Ruminococcus sp. HUN007: one gene and its partner. The protein of the gene in region 2 interacts with the protein of the main gene of each other region in a pairwise test. Links are inferred from orthologs where the notes say so. Each region holds a gene or a part of one and is shown on either strand. Other genes may lie near its edges.

The links.
Region 1: the proteins of CC97_RS17495 (region 2) and recJ interact in binary tests that used the Escherichia coli proteins (3 or more experiments, as listed by UniProt). The link is inferred for Ruminococcus sp. HUN007 from one-to-one orthologs.

What each region holds. Positions count from the first base shown.
Region 1 is NZ_JOOA01000001.1:425,531-431,601, forward strand. The notes cover bases 1-2,992. They hold recJ (single-stranded-DNA-specific exonuclease RecJ), read right to left. Parts: upstream 2,528-2,992; coding sequence 473-2,527; downstream 1-472. Other genes in these bases: CC97_RS01870 (bifunctional (p)ppGpp synthetase/guanosine-3',5'-bis(diphosphate) 3'-pyrophosphohydrolase), read right to left, coding at 1-497; CC97_RS01880 (DNA repair exonuclease), read left to right, coding at 2,907-2,992. Outside these bases: more of CC97_RS01880, read left to right, coding at 2,993-4,046; CC97_RS01885 (hypothetical protein), read left to right, coding at 4,036-6,071. UniProt on the Escherichia coli protein: Single-stranded-DNA-specific exonuclease.
Region 2 is NZ_JOOA01000002.1:3,084,570-3,102,092, reverse strand. What follows is about bases 12,047-14,989. They hold CC97_RS17495 (type IA DNA topoisomerase), read right to left. Parts: upstream 14,616-14,989; coding sequence 12,477-14,615; downstream 12,047-12,476. Other genes in these bases: CC97_RS19230 (hypothetical protein), read right to left, coding at 14,769-14,989; CC97_RS17500 (DUF1846 domain-containing protein), read left to right, coding at 12,047-12,291. Also shown: aroQ (type II 3-dehydroquinate dehydratase), read right to left, coding at 1-193; CC97_RS17545 (YqeG family HAD IIIA-type phosphatase), read right to left, coding at 209-751; [FeFe] hydrogenase H-cluster radical SAM maturase HydG, read left to right, coding at 947-2,365; [FeFe] hydrogenase H-cluster maturation GTPase HydF, read left to right, coding at 2,377-3,669; CC97_RS17530 (cohesin domain-containing protein), read left to right, coding at 3,866-4,717; CC97_RS17525 (cohesin domain-containing protein), read left to right, coding at 4,653-5,585; gap (type I glyceraldehyde-3-phosphate dehydrogenase), read left to right, coding at 5,776-6,813; CC97_RS17515 (SGNH/GDSL hydrolase family protein), read left to right, coding at 6,898-8,142; CC97_RS17510 (hypothetical protein), read left to right, coding at 8,447-8,818; CC97_RS17505 (transposase), read left to right, coding at 8,839-10,596; more of CC97_RS17500, read left to right, coding at 10,816-12,046; more of CC97_RS19230, read right to left, coding at 14,990-15,530; CC97_RS17485 (Hsp20/alpha crystallin family protein), read left to right, coding at 15,822-16,265; CC97_RS17480 (hypothetical protein), read right to left, coding at 16,474-17,451; CC97_RS17475 (LytTR family DNA-binding domain-containing protein), read right to left, coding at 17,468-17,523.

The DNA of each region.
Region 1 (6,071 bases), on a different replicon or contig from region 2:
GTTTCAAGAGCGGCTTTTCTCTGCTTGGCGCCCGGCCTGCAGGCAAGAGTACGCATGTTGTGGAGACGGTCACAGAGCTTGATGAGCATTACTCTTATGTCGCGCGACATGGCAAGAAGGATCTTTCTTACGTTCTCGGCGAGCTGCTCGTCCTGATTGAAAATAGGAGCTTTTGAAAGCTTTGTTACACCGTCGACCAGGCACGCAACGTCCTGTCCGAATTTTTTCTGTATGTCTTCAAGGGTGGCGTCAGTATCCTCAACAACATCGTGGAGCATTGCAGCACAGATCGTGTCGGTATCCATACCGAGTTCAAGAAGAATGTAGGCAACGGAAACCGGATGAACGATATACGGTTCACCTGATGTTCTTTTCTGGCCTTCGTGTGCTTTTTCAGCAAATTCGTAGGCAGAAATTATTTTACTCATGTCATACTGCTTTTCCTCGTCGAGGATCTTCTGTATGACCATGTTTATTGTGCAGCTTTGGTTTTCCATTTGCTTCTAAGCCCCCTTAAAATTTCTGAATCTTCAAGATTTGACTTTTTATCGACCACAAGTCTGTGTGACCGGTCTGCAGCGTAGTCCATTTTGATAAGACCGAGTTCGCTGAAAACATCAAGACAAATCCTGAGTTTGCAAATATTTATATTAGCAGGGTCACTCTTCATGTAGAGCTGTTCTGTCATAATATCCTTGTCTGAAAGTGCTGTATACACTTTAATGAGTTCATTTCGTTCCGGAGTCATTCGTTTGTAGTAGGCTTCCGGAAGCGGTTCACTCCTCTTAAATTTTTCATATGCATCTTCCGCTGCAAAGAAGCGGTCCTGATTGATGCCGCTCTTTCTCATGTCAGCCACCTGAAGATCAACGGTTTCGTTTCCGCGGAAGCTGTTGATACCAAGAGATACGATGAAATCGTACTTCTGTCCTTTCAGCGATCTCATTTCATCAGTGTTTGTCCTGAACATGAGTGCGTAGAAGAATGATCCGCCGTAGTTCAGCTTAAGCTTTGTATGTGCACCGCCGGAAAGCGGGATGACATCATCGATAATGGCTCCGGCAAGAGCGAAATACGGTTTTTCGTTGTCCTGACCGAAAGGTTCGAGGATGCGGAGCCCTGCAACGTTCCGTACATTTATATCTGCCGGTTTAAGCACCTTTTCCGCTTTAAGAACATAGACCGGCATTGTTTCATGCGCTGAAGCGGCGTATTCCTGAAGCCTGTTTCTGAAAGCTTCAGTGTCGGAAGACTTAAGGGAAAATCCGCCGGCGCCCTTGTGTCCGCCGAATTTTGAAAGAATGTTCTCGCAGTATGTAAGGCATTCAAAAACTGAAAAGTCCCCGAACGCCCTAGCGGAACCCCTTGCGCTTTCTCCTTCGAGTGTAATAACAAAGCACGGTTTTCCGTACTTTTCAAGGAGTTTTGCTGCTACTATACCAATTACACCGTGATGCCAGTTTTCACCGCAGAAAACGAGCACGCGCTGTGAAAGCAGCTCCGGATTGTCATTTATCTGTTCAAAAATACAGTTTGTTATCTTTTCCTCGGCCTGTTTGCGTTCTTCGTTAAGTGCATTGAGCTCGGCCGCCATGTGTTCCGCTTCATCAGGATCATCACACATAAGGAGGTCGAAGGCCTGAACCGGAGAACCGAATCTTCCTGAGGCGTTTATTCTCGGAGCAATTGCAAAAGCCACAGATTCGGATGTAAGAGGCCTGCATTCTCCGTTTTCATCAAACAGCCCTGCAGCCTTCATGAGTTCGATAAGTCCGCAGCGTTCAGTGTTTCTGATCATCAGGAGTCCGTTTTCGACTATGAACCGGTTTTCTCCGGTAAGTGAAACGATATCGGCAACTGTTCCTATGGCAGCGAGATCGCCGAACTGTTCCAGAACACTGTCATAGTCTCCGCCTTCCATTGCGGCGATAAGCTTGAGTACCACACCGGCACCGCAGAGATATTTGAATGACGACGGGCAGTCTTTCTGATGAGGATCGACAACTGCAAGAGCCTCCGGTATCTCATCACCAGGCTGATGGTGATCAGTAATAACGAGATCCATTCCGAGTTCTTTTATAAGCTTTGCTTCACCGACAGCAGAAATACCGTTGTCCACGGTTACAATGAGCTCTGTTCCGCGTTCTGCCAGAACACGGACAGAATTTTCGTTAAGTCCGTAGCCTTCGGAACGTTCAGGTATATAGTAAGAGACATCGGCGCCGATACATTCAAGATAGGAGTAAAGCATTACCGTTGAAGTAATGCCGTCACAGTCATAATCACCGTAAATGCAGATCTTTCTGCCTTCTTCGGCAGCGCTGTTGATTATTTCAGCTGCTTTTTCCATATCCTTTATCTGAAAAGGTGATTCAAGTGAATCTGTCCTGATAAGTTCAGCAGCTGCTTTAAGATCTGTAATGCCTCTTGAAACAAGCACTTCCGCACACAGAGGTGTCAGGTCACTTCCTGAGGTGATCTTCCCGGAAATTCTGCTGTCCGGTTCTCCTATTATCCATTTTTTCATAGCCTCAAATATCTCTCCTGTTATGATCTTTCAGAATATAATTCAACTTATATTATAGCATTTTTTTCGCCTGAGCACAATAGGAAAAGCGTACATCTGCGCCGGCGAACTGTACTTTATTACTGTGAATTTGTCTTTAAGAGACTGAAAAACCGTCCGCAAGCCACGCATTTATTGCTGTCTGCGGACTTATTTATGCTGAAAAATGCTTAAATCAGTTTTAGGTTAAGTTTCAGTTTAGTTAAATATTCGTCGTTTTCACCGATATATGACGTTAAATTTATATTAACATCTGTTCATGAATCCTTTACTATTTTACTAAATCATGCTATAATTATATATAGTAAAAAAATATACTTTATGAAGGAGTTTATTTTTAATGAATGACCGAATAAAAATACTGCACTGCGCAGACCTTCATATTGGTGCTGAGCTGTCATTTCTGAACAACAAAGCTGCTTCAAGACAGGCCGAAATACTTAACACTTTCAAAAAGATCACCCGGATCTGTTCAGGTCAGGGTATCGAACTACTTATTATTGCAGGCGACCTGTTTGACAGCAATCATATTGACTCTGCCGCACTGACCGAAGTTAAAAACGCTCTTGCTGCAATTCCGGATACAACTGTCGTTATCACAGCTGGAAATCACGACTATTTTGCCATTGACTCCCCTTTCAGTGACGACAACTGGTCTCAGAACGTACACATTATTTTCAAGAAATACACCGTTCTTGAATTTCCTGAAAAGAACCTCAGAGTGTGCGGTTCTTCGTTCCTCGGAAGCTATCAGGAAGGCTGCGGAAAAGATATCAAGGCACCTGATGACAGTATGATAAACATTCTTGTTTACCACGGTGAACTCGTTAAAGACGAAAAATCAGGAAGATACAATCCTATTTCAGTAAAGGATATCGAAAATTCCGGATTTGACTATGTCGCCCTCGGTCACTATCACAGTGCAACGCCTGTGCTGAAAGCCGGAATGACCTCATACTCCTATTCAGGAACACCGGAAGGAAACGGATTTGACGAAAGCGGGAAAAAAGGCGTTTACGCAGGCTACGTTTACAAGCACCGCGCTGAACTTGCTTTTGTGGAAACATCATGCCGTACCTATGAAAACGTTTCAGTCGATATAAGCAGTCTGACTACAAATTCAAAGATAATCAGCAGAATTCATGATGTACTGAAAGAAAAATACGGTGAAAACTACGCAGAAAATCTTTACAGGATCTCCCTGACCGGAAAAATACCGGACGGATTTGTGCCGGCATCTGCCCAGATATGCACTGAACTTTCCGAAACCCTTTACTACGTCAGAGTATATAACAAAACAAGACCTGATATCGACATTAACATTCTTGCCGCAGACTTTTCACTTAAAGGGATCTTTGTAAAGAAAATGCTTGAAAAGATCAGTTCCTGCAGTTCCGACGAGGAGAAGGAGCAGTACGAAAACGCGCTCTACATAGGACTTAAAGCATTTGATGGTGAGGTAAGTTTCTATGAAGATTAAAGAACTACACATTACTAAATTCGGTAACATAAGAAATTTTGACGTAAAAGCAGAAGATAAAATGAATTACCTCTACGGACTTGACGATGAGAACAGAACTGCGGTTATGGATTTCATTCTTGTCATGTTCTACGGCACCGTAAACAACTTCCGCGAGGATATACGCGAAAAGTACCTTCCGCTTGACGGATCTGACATAACCGGATCAATGGTTTTTGAATACCTCGGCGACGATTATCTGCTAGAAAGAGTATTCAACGCAGGAAGATACAAAAAGGACACTATCACCCTTACAAATAAAACAAAGGGAACATCCGAGAAACTCGCCTACAACGTTAAACCGGGTGAATATCTTTTCAGAGTCAGCAAGGAAATGTTTGTCCGAAATTCCTACGTAAACTACAGTGACAACCTTCCGAAGTCCGCAAAGAACTACAATGCAGCAATGCAGAAGCTGCTTTCAAACATAATTTCCACTTCCTCGGAACTCATTTCTGTTTCAAGCGTCGCAAAAATGCTCAACAGTTACTGTGACGAAGATTTCCCGGGAAGTCTGAGCAGTTCAATGCGCAGCAAACGTAATGAAATGGCTGAACTCGAGGAAACACTGAAAAGTGCGAGAAACATCGAAAATGACAAGATCGCTCATCAGAATCACTGCAACGAACTGTATTCAAAGTTCAATATGCAGAAAAGAAAATTCCAGAAGATAAAGGAAAACCTGAAGCTTCAGGATATGATAACGGAACTTGAATCGCTTAATGACTGTTCTGAAAACAGCGAGCTTTCCTTCAAGGCAGCATCGGAAAACTACAACAGGCTGAATCAGAAGCTTAAAAAGGAAAAAATACTTGAGCACAGAGAAGCTTTTGACAGATCATGCGAGAATTACAAGCGTATTTCAAAGCTTAGAAAAGAACTTGATGCTGAACTTCAGAAAAAGACAAACCTGAGCGTTGATCTCGGCAGATATACTCCAAAGGGTGACAACTCAGCGCTTCAGAATGTTATTACACTGCAGAGCAGCATTGAGAACACTGAAGAAACCATAAGGACACTTCATGTTCAGCTTGATGAAAAGCGTAATGAACGTAATCAGCTTGCCGAAAAACTCCGTGCAGCAAAGGATAAAATGGAGGATGCTGACCAGGCTCTCCGCAGGCAGGAAGAAATGACGCGCAGCAAACTCGCCCAGGCTGAATCTCAGCTTCATGATTCGAGTTACACTGTTAATACACAGGCAGTAAACAAGAGTAAAAACCTTATTCTGGCTATATTCCTCCTTGCATTTCTTATTACTCTTCTGATAATTTTCCTTACAAATATCGTTGCAGTTGTTATAATCGGCATTGCGATCTTCTCTGATCTTTATGCTATCATATCAAAGCTCGGAAAAGAAAAGAAGGTCAGCAAAATTGCCCGTGTTGACGAAGTAACACTGCGTGAACGTGAAAGAAAATTCAGGGATCTGCGTACAGCTTGTTCAACTGAACGTGACAATTACGTTGCAAAGGCTGCTATCGCAAGAAATCAGTACGATGAAATAAAACGCAAAGATACATCACTTAAAAAGCAGCTTGCTTCTCTTGAAAATGAGATAAAATCTTCTGAGGAAAATCTGAAGCAGTTCATTGCCGGTAAGGAAGGTTCCGAAAAGAACATATCTTCACCGGATCCGATTTTCTATCAGATCCGCTCTGAGATCAACGAGATTGAAAGAAGCGCTGAGCTTCATCAGCAGAATATTGAGGAACTTGAAAAATCAGTACTTTCCTCACTCGCTCCGATCAGACAGTTTGCGGAATATTCCGATGCTGAAGAGTTCATCCGCCAGAGTATTGATATTCTCGCGGAATATGACAAGCTCAGTGAAAGACTGAGTATTCTCGGTGACAAGGAAAAGGCCGGAATGGTCGCTGCAGGAAACAAAATACGTATCGATCAGCTCAACGAGCAGATAAAGAAATTATCCGGCGGAAAGCCTGTAAAGAAGCTTACGACTGATGAATACAGATCACTGCAGAC
Region 2 (17,523 bases):
TTCTGGCTTCATGAAGTTTATCGATGAGCGCTCCCTCATGATTCGACTGGTATATCTCGCATTCAACACCGAGCTTTTCAGCGTGAGCCATAATATCGTTATTGAGTTTTTCAAATGTTTCCGAACCGTACACACCCGGTTCCCTTTCACCGAGAAGATTAAGATTCGGTCCGTGCATTACAAGTATTTTCATTTTCAAGCCGCCTTTTCAAGTTATTTTTCTCCGGATCCTTGATTTATATGTAAGGTTCGCGGATGATTTTCCGTCGTAAAGTTTTTTTGGAAGGAACGGGCCTTCTATTTTGCGCTTGAAGGCGAGAAATCCCTTCTTTTCAAATTCTATCGGAAAAACATAGACACATTTTACCCGCGGCTTAAGCGCAGCCCCAAGTACATCGGTGTAGATCTGGTCGCCGACCACCGCAAGGTTTTCCGAAGGAAGAGCCATAAGCTTCTGTGCTCTGTTGAATCCGTCCGGAAGCGGTTTTTTTCCTTCACACACAAACTCCAGTCCGAGCTTTTCAGCAAATGGTTTCACACGTTCAAAATGATTGTTTGAAACGATCATCATCTTTATACCGTTTTCCTTCATCGACGAGATCCACTCCGGAACACCGTCGGCCGGCCTCGGATTATCGTGAGTAGTCAGAGTATTGTCAAGATCCAGCAGCAGTCCCTTTATTCCGTTCTCCTTCAGTATATCCGGTGTAAGGTCAACTATGCTCTTCAGTGCAATATCTATCTTAAGCACAAGTTTCCTTCTTTCTTCTGATTAGTTATAGTATTCAGCAAACGCCGGAAAGATCCATCCGTTCACTGTATCTGTCTGTGACATTCACTATAGATTATAGCACAATTATTTTTTTGTCCGCAATAGGTTGAGTATATTTTTTTTTAGGTGTATAATAGAAACTGATATTTTATAATTGAAAGGCAGTCCTTAAAAATGTACGATCCACGTTCCCTTAAGGCCGAAGAATTTATTTCGGATGAAGAGGTACTTAAAACCATCGAATATGCCGAGCAGAACAGAAACAACACTGAACTTGTCGGAAAAATACTTGAAAAAGCACGCATGCGCAAAGGTCTTGACCACCGTGAGGCATCTGTTCTTCTCATGTGCGAAGATGAACAGATGAACCGTGAGATACTTGATCTCGCCTGTCAGATAAAGAAGGATTTCTACGGAAACCGTATAGTAATGTTCGCACCGCTCTATCTTTCCAACTACTGCGTCAACGGATGCGTCTACTGTCCGTATCACCTGAAAAACAAGCACATTCCGCGTAAAAAGCTTACACAGGATGAGATAGTAAAGGAAGTTACCGCTCTTCAGGACATGGGACACAAGCGTCTTGCCATTGAAGCAGGCGAAGATCCTGAAATGAATCCTATTGAATACATTCTCGATTCGATAAAGACCATTTACAGTATAAAGCACAAAAACGGCGCCATCCGCAGAGTCAATGTAAACATAGCTGCCACCACCGTCGAGAACTACAGAAAGCTTGCCGAAGCAGGAATCGGCACATACATTCTTTTCCAGGAAACTTACCATAGGGAAAGCTACGAAAAGCTTCATCCGACCGGACCGAAGCACGATTACGCATACCATACCGAAGCAATGGACAGAGCGATGGAAGGCGGCATAGACGACGTAGGCCTTGGTGTTCTTTTCGGGCTGGATCTGTACAAATATGAATTTGCAGCACTTCTCATGCATGCTGAACACCTTGAAGCGGTTCACGGAGTAGGGCCGCATACCATCAGCGTACCGCGTGTAAGAAAAGCCGATGACATCGATCCGGATGTATTTGACGGCGGAATAAGCGATGACGTATTCGAAAAGATAGTTGCATGTATCAGAATAGCTGTTCCGTATACCGGAATGATAATCTCGACCCGCGAATCTGCAGCCTGTCGCGAAAGAGTACTGAAGTGCGGCATCTCCCAGATAAGCGGCGGATCGAGAACAAGCGTCGGAGGATACTGTGAGGAAGAGCCGGAAGATGAAAGTTCAGCTCAGTTCGAGGTAAGTGACAGACGTACACTTGACGAAGTGGTAAACTGGCTTATGCAGATGGGATATATTCCAAGTTTCTGCACCGCCTGCTACCGTGAAGGAAGAACCGGTGACCGTTTCATGGCTCTGTGCAAGAACATGCAGATCCACAACTGCTGTCTTCCGAACGCACTTCTCACCCTAAAGGAATATCTTGATGACTACGCTTCGGAGGGTACAAAGCAGACAGGTGAAAAACTTATTTCAGCGGAACTTGAAAATATACCGAACGAAAAAACAAGACATAAAACCGCTGAACTTCTTGCAGAGATCTCAGAAGGAAAACGCGATTTCAGATTTTAACGGAGGTCATTATGGGACTTAACGACGTGCCCTCATCCGAGCGCATACACATAGCCTTTTTCGGAAAAAGAAATGCCGGAAAATCAAGTCTGGTAAATGCAGTGACCGGTCAGAATCTGTCAGTAGTATCTGATATAAAAGGCACTACGACTGATCCGGTGTTCAAGGCAATGGAACTTCTTCCTGCCGGACCGGTCATGATCATCGATACACCGGGCTATGACGACAGCGGAGAACTCGGCGGAATGCGTGTACAGAAAACTTTACAGATCCTTGAAAAAACTGATGCCGCAGTGCTCGCAGCCGACAGCAGAACAGGCCTTACGGAAGAAGACATAAAAATAACCGGACTCTTAAGCGAAAGAAACATTCCGTATATTACAGCGTTTACAAAGTGTGATCTTATGAAAGAAAGAACGGGATCCGTGGAAACTTGTATTACCGGCCGTACTGACACTGACTCCCGGGACGGGGATACCGGCAGATCCGTTTCCGCAAAACATACTGTTTATGTCAGTTCGGTGACCGGTGAAAATATCACAGATCTGAAGAAACTTATAGCAGAAATATCGACACCGCAGAAAAAAGAAGGCTTGATAATAGGAGACAGGCTCTCCCCTGCTGACATTGCCGTGCTGGTGATACCTGTTGATGAAGCCGCACCGAAAGGAAGGCTCATCCTTCCGCAGCAGATGGTCATGCGCGAAATACTTGATGCAAAGGCAATACCTGTCGCAACTCAGCCGGAAACATACGAAGAAACCCTTTCACTGCTCGGAAAGAAACCTAAACTCGTTATAACCGACAGTCAGGCTTTTGCTGAAATAAACAGAAAAACTCCGGAAAACATAACACTTACCTCGTTTTCAATTCTGATGGCGAACTACAAAGGCGTTCTTGAGCAGGCTCTTTTCGGTCTCAGAGCCATCCGTGATCTGCGTGACGGCAGCAGGGTACTGATCTCGGAAGGCTGCACTCACCACAGGCAGTGCGGTGACATAGGGACAGTGAAACTCCCTGCCCTTATCAGAAAATTCACAGGTGTTTCGCCTGATTTCCGCTTTACATCCGGCCGTGAATTTCCGGAGGATCTTTCTGAATACTCTCTTGTGATACACTGCGGAGGATGTATGCTTAACGAACGTGAGATGCATTCAAGAGCAGAAAAAGCAGGAAAGCAAAACATACCGTTCACAAACTACGGTCTGGTCCTGTCATTCCTTAACGGGATACTTCCGCGCACGCTCACACTGTTTCCTGAACTGTGCAGCATACCGGGCAGTGTTCCCGCGTGTGTACGCTGATTTGTCAGCTGATCAGCGTGGTATTCAGGGAATCCGGTTTGATCAGTGTTTCATTAACATTGTGATAAGTTTTCTGAAAAAATAATGAAAAAATATCATTTTACTTGCACATCATATGCAGTTATGATATAATAGTGAATGGCTGAAGAGCCGGTTTTTACTAATTTTTAGCAGTTATGAAAGGAAGATAACATACATGAAAAAGTTAAAATCAATTACAGCATTTATTGCTGCTGTGTCACTTTTTACTCTAACAGCTACATCATGTGAACAGGCAAAACCTGACGGCAATGCCGGCGTAACACCTGACTCACCTGCAGTCACTGCCGGTGAAGGCGCAGCAGATCCTTCTGCAGCACAGGACAGTGCATCAGATGCGTCTGCTCCAAAAACAACTACTGCAGACGGCGCGGAAATAGGAAAGCCTCCTAAGATGGACGAGAACGCTTCCAACGAAGACGCACCGGTTCCTCAGAAAACCGTTGATGAAAGTCTTACTCTTTCGCTTCCTGACGTTGAGGCAAGTGCAGGTGAAGAAGTTACCTTCAAGGTAGATCTTTCTGACAACTCAGGACTTACAACTCTTATCACATGGATAGATTTCAACAAGGAGTATTTTGAATACGTTTCAGCAGTCGGCGGCGATGCTGACGATGAAGAAAACGAAGATTCAGTAATGTACTCAAATATTACATTCAACACTTTCGAAAAGGAAGACGAACCTGACAAAACAACACTTGTCTGCCTGTATCTCGACGGCTCACAGCAGTCATTCAGGGACAACACTACATTTGCCACAGTTACATTAAAGGTAAAGGATGACACTCCTGCAGGCAAATATGATCTTTCATTCGATACGGATCTTGACGGTGACGGCGCAGCAATGTGCAACGACTACGACCGTGATACCGAAACTCTTCTCATCCGCACACCGGTATTCAAAAAACGGAAGTATTACTGTCAAGTAACGGAGGAATCAAACAATGAAAAAACGCATTTTTATCTGTGCCGTTCTTATGACATCTGCATTATGTTTCGCATCATGTGAAAACACTTCTCCGGACGGAACGGTCTCAACATCATCACCTTCTGCCGGACAGCCGTCTGATGACAGCGCACAGAACGACGAATACATACCTGAAAAGGATGCTGACGGCTATAAAATAGAAGTAGCTGAAGTTACTGATGCACAGGGCGATGTCGTAAAGGATGACGCGGGAAATCCGGTTACCGAACTCAACATCGTTGATGACAAAGGTGCTGTAATTACTGACGCAAGCGGCAACAAGGCAAAGCCTAACATTCCCGCAAAGCCTTCAAAGTCTTCTGCCTCTCCTTCCGGAGCAGATAACGGAAACAATGGCGGCAACGGCAGCAACGGAAACAACGGTAACAGCGAAAGCAGTGAAAACAACGCTGCTCCTTTAAAGCCTGCTGACGAACTTGTAGCAATGCTCTGGTACGCAGATGTTGCAAATGTAAACGGAAAGGCAGTATTTAAAAATATTACATCAGATACAGAAATTCTGGACATTACATTCAAAATAAAGGACGGCGCAAAGAACGGAAAATATGAGATCCAGTTTTTCGAGGACTCGGATCGTTCACCTTCATTCTGTAATGATGGAGACCCTATAAAGGATCTTGATATAAAATATATTCCGGGATATATAGGAGTAAACGAAACTGCAGAGGATACCGCTGTTCCTGATTCCGGTCTTTCATTTGCTGTTACCAGCGCAAGCGGAAAGCCGGGCGATACAGTAACTGTAAAGTGCAGTCTGAAGAATGTAACAGAGCCTATTGCTGCATTCAACGCATATCTCGCATATGACACATCAGCACTTGAACCGGTTTCAGTGTCAAAAACAGGATTCATTTCCACCAGCGGCGTTTTCTCATCCAATATAAACTGATTTCACTTCTCTATCATCTCCCGTGCTGTCGGAAACGTGGTAAAATCAATAGAATTATTGCTTTTTCCTATCTGTTTTTTTAACAGCCCGTCATAACTTTTTTTGAAAAGCACTTGAAATTATACGGGTTTTGATATAGAATAGAAATATAATATTTTTTATTACAATTATTTATGGAGGTATTTTAACTATGTCAGTTAAAGTTGCAATCAATGGTTTCGGACGTATCGGTCGTCTCGCTTTCAGACAGATGTTTGACGCTGAAGGATATGAGGTAGTTGCTATCAACGACCTTACAAAGCCTTCAATGCTCGCTCAGCTCCTCAAGTATGATACAGCTCAGGGCGGATACTGCGGAAAGATCGGCGAAAACAAGCACACAGTTACAGCTGATGACGAAAAGGGTACTCTCACTGTTGACGGTAAGACACTCACAATCTATGCAAAGGCTAACGCAGCAGAACTTCCTTGGGGCGAGATCGGCGTAGACGTAGTTCTCGAATGCACAGGTTTCTACTGCTCAAAGGATAAGTCACAGGCTCACATCGATGCTGGTGCCAAGAAGGTTGTTATCTCAGCTCCTGCAGGCAATGACCTCAAGACTATCGTATACAGCGTAAACGAAAAGACTCTTACAAAGGATGACAAGATCATCTCAGCTGCTTCATGCACAACAAACTGCCTCGCTCCTATGGCTGATGCTCTTAACAAGTATGCTCCGATCCAGAGCGGTATCATGAGCACAATCCACGCTTACACAGGCGACCAGATGATCCTCGACGGTCCTCACAGAAAGGGCGACTACAGAAGAGCAAGAGCTGGTGCTGCTAACATCGTACCTAACTCAACAGGTGCTGCTAAGGCAATCGGTCTCGTAATTCCAGAACTCAACGGCAAGCTCATCGGTTCTGCACAGAGAGTTCCAGTTCCAACAGGTTCAACAACAATCCTCACAGCAGTTGTTAAGGGTGCTAACGTAACAGTTGACGGCATCAACGCTGCAATGAAGGCTGCTGCTTCCGAATCATTCGGTTACAACGAAGACCAGATCGTTTCTTCAGACGTTATCGGCATGAAGTTCGGTTCACTCTTCGATGCTACACAGACAATGGTTTCAAAGATCGCTGACGATCTCTACGAAGTACAGGTTGTTTCATGGTATGACAACGAAAACTCATACACATCACAGATGGTTAGAACAATCAAGTACTTTGCTGAACTTGGCTAATCAAAAAAATAATTATTCTCACGAATAAGTTTTCAGAGGGCAGGCTATGCTTGCCCTCTGTTTGTTTTAAAGGGAGGTATATTTATGAAAGCAAATCTGAAAAGGATACTTGGTATCGTCATTTCCTTTTCTCTTCTCGCATCCGTGACAATTTCTTCAGTCTCAGCCAAATGTTCATTCACAGCCGGAGACAGTATTGCTTCAGGTATCGGTCCTGTAGCTGCAGGTGAATCAGCTTTTGAGTCATTCGCCGAATGCGTAACATACTATCTTATTCATTCCGGTCGTATCGATGTCGGAGTTTCCGACGCAAGGATCGGCGCAACATCTGCCCAGATACTTAATTATCAGATCATAGCAGGAAGCACAGCAGCCGATGTAAAGTATGTTATGATATCATCAGGCGGCAACGACTATCTTGATCTTTTCGAAGAAGCTCTTAAGCCGTACATGGATGAAGGCGATACACTTGCCACTCTTACACCGGAAAAAAGAGCAGTTATCACTCAGAAGATCTCCGCAGACCAGACAGCTTTCACTGCGAAACTGGCTGAAGTAAATACAGTAACCGAAAATGCAGCAGCAAACGCTGTAAAGATCGTTGATGAGACAAGGGCTAAATATCCTGATGCGGAAATATATTTCCTTGAAATGTACAATCCTTTTGACTCATATCTGTCAAGCGACAACGATACAATGCGCATCCTCGGCACTTTCGCTCAGAACAGCATCAGTGCCTACAACAAAGAGCTTGCCGCTATCGACGGAATAAAGCTTGTTCCTGTTTTCGAGAATTTCAAAGGCCGTTCCGATGACTACATCCGTTCAGGTGACGTTCATCCGACTGAAGCAGGCCACATAAAGATCGCCGAGCTTATCATCAGCGATATCACCGGAGAAGATAACGATACTATCCTCTCGAACATTATAAAATATGAGATGATCGACACCGCAACTTTCAACGCTCTCCCTGAAGATATGCGTTCAGATATCGATCCGGATAAGATTATCGGTGAAAACGCTGTTACAACTGCCGCAGTTACCGATGCGCCGCCTGTGATATCTTCAGTAGACTGGACAACAGCCGCAGTTACAACAACAGCTGTTTCGAAAATACCCAACATTCCAGCTAACGGCGGTGGTTATATACCTCCGGAAGAAACAACAACTGCTGTAACAACCGAAGCACCAGCTTCATCAACTACAACAGTATCAGTAAAGAGCGTCTCCTCCTCCCCTGCCACATCCGACCGCGGCATAAGCCCTGTAGTTCTAACAGGATTTTTCACAGCAGCCGCTGCGTGTGTGATGTTAAGGAAGAAAAAATAACTGGCACATAATAAAACACACTTTCCGGCACCTCAGAAACTGAGGTGCCGTTGTTATTTCTGATTGTGTCAGACAGTGCCGCACTTTGTTGGTTACTATTCACGGCCAAATAATGTAAAATAGAAAAATGATAATGGTGCTGAAAACATTGAAAATGCGATGTTTTCAGCACTGTTTTTTTACGTAAAAAAAGTACAAAAAAGCATAGTGGTATTTGTTTAAATAGATACCAATAAAACTATTGACATTTTCGTTGGTATGTGATATAATAATAAGTACCAAGTGTAGAAAGGAAGCTGAAATCATGTCGATTGTACGCTACACAGATAAGAAAACCGGAAGAGTGGTTCTTTATGAATCAACATCACACTACGACCCTGTAACCAAACAATCAAGACCAATACGCAAGTATCTTGGAGTGGAAGATCCGGTAACGGGAGAACTGATACCGTCTACAGGAAAGCCGGGACGAAAGGCTAAATCAGAATCAAATAGCAATACTGTTGAAACGAAGGTAACAGCAGAACCGGATTACAAGGAAATCATAAAAAAACTAAAAGAAGAAAGTATACAGAAAGATAAAAGAATCAGCGAACTTGAAAAACAAAATGCTATTCTTAAAAATCACTTACTGAACATAAAGGAATCAGCAGAAAGAGCGCTGGAACAGAAATAAAACAGAACAGGAAGCAAGCTATGAACAGGCAGTTTTTTATCAATACATCATTACAATATGAAAATAAAAGACTTAAACGTCTGGTAAAAGAATTTGAAAATGGTGAGAGATATAAAAAACTGCAGCATAATCATCATCTCATATATCTTGGATATCAGAGGCGGATAAAACAGCTTTGCAGACAAGTTCGGTCATCAAAAAATGCAGTGAAGAAAGTACGCGATATCTGGTATGAACAGCTTGTAATTGAATGCGAAAATCACACCAAAGAGCTTGATGAAAAGATAGATACAATCTGTAAATTAAGACAGGAAAACTATGATTTGTTCTGTGAGTATCAAAAAAAGCTTGCTAAGAAGGACGAAGAATATCAAAAAGCACTTGACGAGAAAGACACCATAATAGAAACACTTAAAGCCGAGATCCGGCATATGAAAGCGGTACAGGACAGAGATGGAACCAATACATCTCTGCCTACATCGCAGACACCAATCGGGAAATCAAAAGCAAGACCAAACAGCAGAGAAGAAACCGATAATTCCAAAGGAGGCCAAACAGGGCATAAAAGATCAGAGCTTGAACCACCTGCAGAAGAAGCAATAACTGATATAACGGAACATTGTTTAACTGAAGATGACTGTTGTCCGAAATGCAAAAAAGATGAGTTTGAATATACCGGAAAAACAGAAAATCGCTATGAAATAGAAGTAGAAGTTAAAGTAAAGAGGGTGAAGCATAAGTATTACGTCTACAAATGTAAGAATTGCGGGACCCTGGTGATCAGCAGAACGGCACCTGAAAAAAGAACGAAAGTAAGATATGGAGCAAACGTACAGGCAATGATACTTGTTTTGCTGAATATTATGAATTCGTCAATAAATAAGGTTCCTGTATTCTTTCAGGGCATAACAAACGGAGAGATCAGTCCGAGTGAAGGGTATGTAGCTAAAGTACAGGCCAGAGCCGCCAAAGCACTGGCAGTTTTTCATAATGATTTGCGAAGGGAGTTACTTAAAAGACTGCTCATTTACTGGGATGATACCGTGGTTTACGCCGATACCAAAAGAATCTGCCTGAGATTTTACGGAGACGAAAGAATCGCGTTCTTTGCAGCCCATGAAAACAAAGATATGAACGGAATTCTTCTGGATGGAATACTTGAAAATCTTTCTGCTGAAACATCTGTTATGCATGATCATAACAGCATCAATTACAATGAACGTTTTGTGTTCATAAATATTGAGTGTAATGCACATTTGCAGCGCGATCTTCAGAAACTTGCAGATGAAACCAATCATGAAGTACTGCTTGAAATAAAAGCATTGATATCAGCAACGATAAAAGACCGAAAGAATCTGATACAAGCAGGAACAACACGATTTGATGATGGATATCTTGAAAATTTTGAAAGCAAGCTTACAGAACTTCTGCAAAGAGCAGAAACGCTGGCAGAAGCGAATACATCAAAATATTCAGGCGGTCCGGAACGCGCTCTGATACGCAGAATCATAAAATATCGCAGCAATTACTTCGCCTGGGTATATGATTTCAGTCTGCCTACAACAAATAATCTCTCAGAACGAGCACTACGTGGGACGAAAACAAAAATGAAGGTGTCAGGTCAGTTCGCATCTTCAAAAACAGCAAATAACTATGCAATGATTCGTACATACATTGAAACATGCCGAAGAAATGGAATCAACGAATATGATGCATTAACAAGATTATGTGATGGTAACCCATATACTGTCGAAGAAATATTTGCTGAATGTGAATAATAAAAAATACAGCACCACCAGGCCGGTAATAAAACCGGTCCAGTGGTGTTGTTTTCTTTTGTACTGGGAAAATTAGGTCGTGAATAGTAACCTTTGTTGATTTACACAAATTAAACGATTTTTGCTCACTTGTATTTGGAGCTCAAATATTATATAATATTTGGTGGTTTATTTGTATCGATATAAGGAAGTACGATTATTTGAAAGGTTGGTCATTCAATGAAAAAAATCGGTTTTGATAACGATAAGTATTTAAAAATGCAGTCGGAACACATAAGAGAACGTATCTCAAAGTTCAAGGACAAGCTTTACCTTGAATTCGGCGGCAAGCTCTTTGACGACTATCATGCATCACGTGTTCTGCCGGGTTTCAAGCCGGACAGTAAGCTTCAGATGCTCCTTCAGCTCAAGGATGAAGCTGAAATCGTAATTGTTATCAACACCGGAGATATTGAAAAGAACAAGGTCAGAGGCGATATCGGTATCACCTACGACAAGGAAGTGATCAGACTTTTCAACATCTTCACGAAGATCGGGCTCTACGTAAGCAGTGTAGTTCTCACACAGTACGAAAGCTCAGATACCACTGAAGCTTTCCAGAAGCGTCTTGAATCTCTCGGTGTTAAGGTTTATCACCACTACAACATTAAGGGATATCCTTCAAACATTCCGCTCATCATCAGCGATGACGGTTACGGAAAGAATGACTACATTGAAACCACACGCCGTCTTGTTGTTGTAACAGCACCTGGTCCGGGAAGCGGAAAGATGGCGACCTGCCTTTCACAGCTCTACCATGAAAACAAGCGCGGCAAAGATGCCGGATATGCAAAGTTCGAGACCTTCCCTATCTGGAACCTCCCGCTCCGCCATCCGGTCAATATAGCTTATGAAGCTGCTACTTCTGACCTCAACGATGTGAACATGATCGACCCATTTCATCTTGAAGCATACGGCAAAACAACTGTAAACTACAACCGTGACGTTGAGGTTTTCCCTGTTCTCAATGCCATGTTCGAAACAATTCTCGGAGAATCACCGTACAAGTCACCTACTGACATGGGCGTTAATATGGCAGGCAACTGTATTTTCGACGATGAGGCTGTAAGCGAAGCGTCTAAGGAAGAAATAATCAGAAGATACTACGTTGCACTCTGCGGACGCAGAAAAGGTACTGTACCGGACGACGAGATCATAAAGCTTGAACTTCTTATGAAGCAGGCAGGCGTTCAGCCTTCTGACCGTAAGGTTGCCGCTGCTGCTCTTGCAAAGGAAGCCGCAACCGGTGACGCTGCCGCTGCGATGGAACTCCCTGACGGAACTATCATCACAGGAAAGACTTCAAAGCTCATGGGCGCAGCTTCAGCTCTTATCCTCAATGCTCTTAAGCACTTCGGAAACATTGACGATGACGTTCTCCTCATGTCACCTGAAATAATCGAACCTATTCAGGAACTCAAGGTTTCACACTTCGGAAACAACAACCCTTGTCTCCACACAGACGAGACCCTTATTGCTCTTTCCATCTGTGCCACAACAAGTGAAAAGGCAAAGATCGCTGCTGACCAGATTGACAAGCTCAGAGGCTGTGAAGTACACTCAACAGTTATCCTTTCGCAGCAGGATGAAATGACATTCAAGCGTCTCGGTGTAAATCTCACATGCGAACCGAAATTCAGCAATGAAATTCAGTAAGTTAAGAAAACACTGATTAAATCGTAAATCCGGCTTCGCCGGATTTACAAAGGTGGGATTTGCGGGGCTTCGCCCCGGATCCCCGCGCTGATTTATGAATTAATCAGCGTTTCCTAAGTTAAACTGATCAGATATAAAAAGACCGTCTCTCCGGAATCATATATCCGGCGGGACGGTCTTTATTGTTAATCAGAAAAATCAAATACTGCTCTGCCGTTTTCAAGCTTTAGGTACGCTGAGAACGGCTTTCCGTTTTTCGAGATGAAATTATTTATCTTCGCTGTTCTTCCTTCGGAAAGAAGGAGCTTTACGTTCGCAAGTGAAATAACTCTCTGACATATAACTCCGTTTACCGAAAACTTGCAGCCTTCCTTGTAGCCGCTGCATCCGTAGCCGAACCTTGTACGCTTTACGTCATTTCCGCATAAAGGACATTTTCCGGCTACATCACCCACAAATCCGTCGTCGGAATCTTCCGCGGTCATCATTGATCCGGAGAATACCTCTTCTATCTCGCGTCGTGCAAGATCCGTGCTGTCCTCTACCTTTATCTCGCCGCGGTACACCTTTTTAAGCGAACGGCCAAGTTCAGCGGTCTTGTATTTATCCATACCGATATGCATGCGGGTAAGTGCCTCAACGAGAAAGATACCGTCAGGAAGTATCGTGTAAACGTCCTTTTTCAGAAGTATGTACTTGCTTCGTCTCGCATTGTCGATAATGCCTGTTCGTGTAGCTTCCGTACCGAGTTCAAGTCCTTCGAATATTGCTCTGTACTCTTCGGCATCATCTGCACCGATGCTCTCGCCTTCCTGCTGATTGCCTTCCTGTTCCTTCAGTGCGGCCTTATCCTCCTTGAACGGATTCTTCAGATAATTGTTAAGGGTTTCGATCGTATAGTGCTTAGGCGGCGAAGTTTCCTTTTCCACCGGCTTAAAGTCCGTGTTTACCTTGTCACCCTTTGAAAGAGCCGGCAGAACCTTATCCTTGAGAGTACAGTCGTCGTATTTGGTCCAGCCCGGTTCAACGATGACCGTTCCCTTAAGTGTAAACTCCTCCATGCCGCCTACATCGATCTTTATTTCAGTCTTGTCAGCGATACACGGCTTTGCGCAGAACACTGCCGCAAAACGCCTCATTATCGTTGCATAGACCTTTTTCTCGTCATCACTCAGCTTGTTCTTGTCCGGTATCTTGTAGGTAGGTGTCAGTGCCGAGTGTGATTCTATTTTACTGTCATCGAAAATAGTCTTGTTATCTTTGAACTCCACCGGATAGCCGAGCTTTGATACATTTTCGATGATTTTCTTTATCTTGTCCTTTTCAGCTGTTGCAAGATATTCCGAGTTGGTACGCGGATAGGTCACATACCCTTCCTCGTAGAGCTTCTGAACGATGGCAAGCGAATCGTGCATTGACATCTTGTATTTCTTGCCGAGAACGTTCTGAAGCTTGGTAAGCGAATAGAGCTTGCCCGGAAGCAGCTTGTCCTTTTTTCTTTTGACTGCTGTTACGACCGCATCAGCTGCATTGTATTTTGCCGCAAGCGCTTCAGCATCGGCAAGCTTGTCCTTGTCGAACTTCGCCTTGCTCTGAAGAAGAACGACCGCACCGTTTGTCTCAGCCTTGCTCACGAGCGAGTAGTATTTTTCCGGCACGAAATTCTTTATTGCCATATCACGTTCGTAGATAGCCTTTACTATCGGAACGATGACTCTTCCGACTCTCAGAAGTGTGCCGCTTTTCAGAGTAGCGTATCTTGTGAGATTAACGCCGTAAAGCCAGTCGATAAACATACGTGCAAAGCCTTCGTTTGCAAGGTTGTCGTACTTGCTGTCATCTTCCATGCCTGCAAGAGCCTTAGTGATAGTTTCCGGAGTCTGATCCGGAAGCCAGAGGCGCTTTACCGTCTTCACTGCGTTATTGTTTTTCAGAGCGTTGCTTATGCACAGACGGACGATGATCTCGCCTTCCCTGTCCGAGTCTCCCGCATTTACTATGGTATCTGTATCTTCGCGGAGGCAGAGTTCCTTTATTGTTTCAAACTGTTTTTTTACACCGTCATCCTGCCTGCCTGATGTATCTTTTTTCAGCTCAAATCTGTACGACTCAGGGAAACACGGCAGATTCTTTAGTGTCCAGTATTTTTCCCCTTCAGGAAGAGGATTGTAGGTTTCTATATCAGCCAGAGTAAACAGATGGCCGAACGCCCATGTAACGATATATCCGTTGCCTTCCAGAAATCCGTCCCTCTTTGACATACCGCCTATTGCCGCTGCGATATTTCTTCCAAGACTCGGTTTTTCTGCGATTATAACAGTCATCTCATCTATTCCTTTCGGTTTACTTCGGATAGCACCTGAGGAGTACGATAACACTCACAGGCACTGATCAGCGACTCCTTTACAAACACTGCAGGAACTATAATTGTACCATATTTTCGCGTTTTTATCAAGTGGAACTGTTACGGTGCAGGATCATTCACGCTCAGGAATGCCGAATCTTGCGAGATGGCCGTTCTTGTATCTGATATCAGAGGTAACATCGGCTATTACCCAGTCCGGAGTCTGATATTTTTCTGCCGCACTGAAGTCAGGGAATTCTATCTCCATATAGGCAAGCCCGTCAAGATCGCCGTGGAAAATATCAATGGCGATGACCTGACCGGCATCCATAAACTGATATCTTGTCTTGTGGATAGTATTACCTTCCTTTTTCTTTATAATGTCGTTGTACTCATCTTCCGTTATTGCGATATTGGTCTCGTCACGAGCAAGGCCGTCGCTTCTCATATTGGATTTTACCGTAAATTCATAGGACGCACCGCTGTCGTATTTTCTGAGTCTCATTTCAGGCGAAAAGCACACATATGTCTGCTCGATCTCGATAACATGCTCCACCCAAGAAAGATTATACGGGATCCTATCCTTATCGATCAGCCATTTCTTTTCGATCTCCACATCATCGGCATCGATCTTTTTTATCGCATCGATGTAATCCTTCGAGATCTTATAGTCGGTCTGACCTTCTTTCGGTTCAGTTTTCTCCGGCTCATTCGGTTTCTCTTCTCCAATCAGATACGACTTCAGATGTATCAGGTCCAGCACATTAACAGTACCGTTTCCGTCCACATCGTAGTTTAGTAACCCTTCCGCACTTAATCTTCCGGCATTCATGAACATTGCCGCAGCGACAAGAACACTTCCGCAGCAGACTGTTAAAAATTTTGATTTTCTCATTTTTGTACCTCCTGAAAAACAGACTGAGTAAGTTTCCCAAATATAGTATAACCTATAGGTCTCATGAAATCAAGGCTTTCTGAGCTCAACGATGCACTTGTTAATAAAAAACAGTAATATGAAACCTGTGTGAAAATTAGCACTCTCCCCTTGACAGTGCTAATCAAGAATGCTATAATATAATCAGAACAAAGGAACAGAGAAGCACAAAAGGATCCGGGTGCTGAACCCTCCGTCCCCTTGCTCGAAGCAATGGAAACAATGTGACGAGTAAAAAAGGAGGACTGACCTATGTTGTATCCAAGCATTTTCGGTGAAAACTTATTCGATGATTTCTTCAGATTTCCTGATTTCAGCAGAGACGTGGAGAAGAAGCTGTACGGTAAACACGCCGCCCAGGTCATGAGGACTGATGTTCATGAGCATGATGATCACTATGAGATCGTGATCGACCTGCCGGGCTTCAAGAAAGATCAGATCAATCTTGAGCTTCAGAACGGTTATCTGACTGTCAGTGTCGCAAAGGGACTTGACAAGGACGAAAAAACTAAGAAGGGCAAGCTGATCCGTCAGGAGCGTTATGCAGGCGCAATGCAGAGGAGCTTCTATATCGGAGATACTGTTACAGAAGCCGATGTGAAGGCGAAGTTTGAGGACGGTGTTCTGAACATCTGCGTTCCGAAGGCAGAACCTAAGAAGCTGGAGAATCACAAGTATATTGCAATTGAGGGATAATACCTCGCTAAGTTATGATCCCAAAATGATGCTCCCCGGAGCTGTTCGTATGAGCAGTTCCGGGGAGTTTGTTTTTATGTGATAAGGGAAAGTTAAAGCCGTTAAAGGAATGGTACGTGTTGTAAAATATCATCAGCCACCCGGCGGGGTGGCTGATGATTTCAATAGCAGTCGACGGCCCGGAAGAGACGGCGACTTCCTTTCATTCTTAAGTTTCATTATCCCACAGTTTGTTACCGTCAGGATCATAGACTGCTTTATGATCATCCGGATATTCCGGAAGATCCTTATGGCATACGTTGTGAGTATCAACAAGTTTAAGTCCACTCTTTGTTACAACTTCAAATCTGAATGAAATCGTATTATCTTTAGTAGTGATCTTATCGCAGTTTATCGTGTTTCCGTTACGGAAATCTTCAGTTATATCTACTGTTTTAATATCCTCGCTTCCTGCCATGTAGGTTACTTTTATCGATTCAATATTCTCCGGGTCTTCAGCTTCGACTAAATAACCGCCTTCAAAGCTGATATTTCCTCCGGCAATTAATGTAGATGCGTTATTATATGCCACCGAGATCTGCGGGATCACATTCTGAAATATTTCGTCTTCAAATACATCTGCATCCTCAGTAACAGTTCTTCCGTCGTCAGTTATTTTTACTACCGCGTTATCTATGACTTTAAACATATCTGCCCTGAACGAACCGCTGTAAAGTCCCGGAGCATATTTTTCAAGAGCGACATCTGTTCCGTCAATGTTTACCGTTACTTTGGTGTCATCTGAATATTCTTTCAGCTCAATGGTATAGACTATATCAACCATCTTTTCTTTAAAATCAGCATTTCTCGTAACATATGAAATGCGTCTGAAATGTGTTGCGTTTTCTTCTATTTCACGGCGCAGATCAGATATTTCCGTCTTCATATCCATGATATCGTCAATATAATTTTCCGACTGCGAAGTGATACGCTGACTGTTGATCAGAGTGATCCATACTATCAGAAAAATAAAAGCCAGATATACTATAAGAGCTGTCATTTTAGGTTCCGGAACTGAAGTATGCGTTCCGCGGGCCTCACCTTTGGCTATCTTGTCAAGACGCCTGTTATAAAGGTAAATGCAAAGGCCCAGTATTATCACTGCCGCAGCAGCAACGACTATAAGTAAAGATTTCATAATTCCCATTTTTCATTCCTCCTTGTCAGAAATCAAAGAATCTCCGGAACTCGCTGTAGTAGCTTCTCGTCACATCCACCA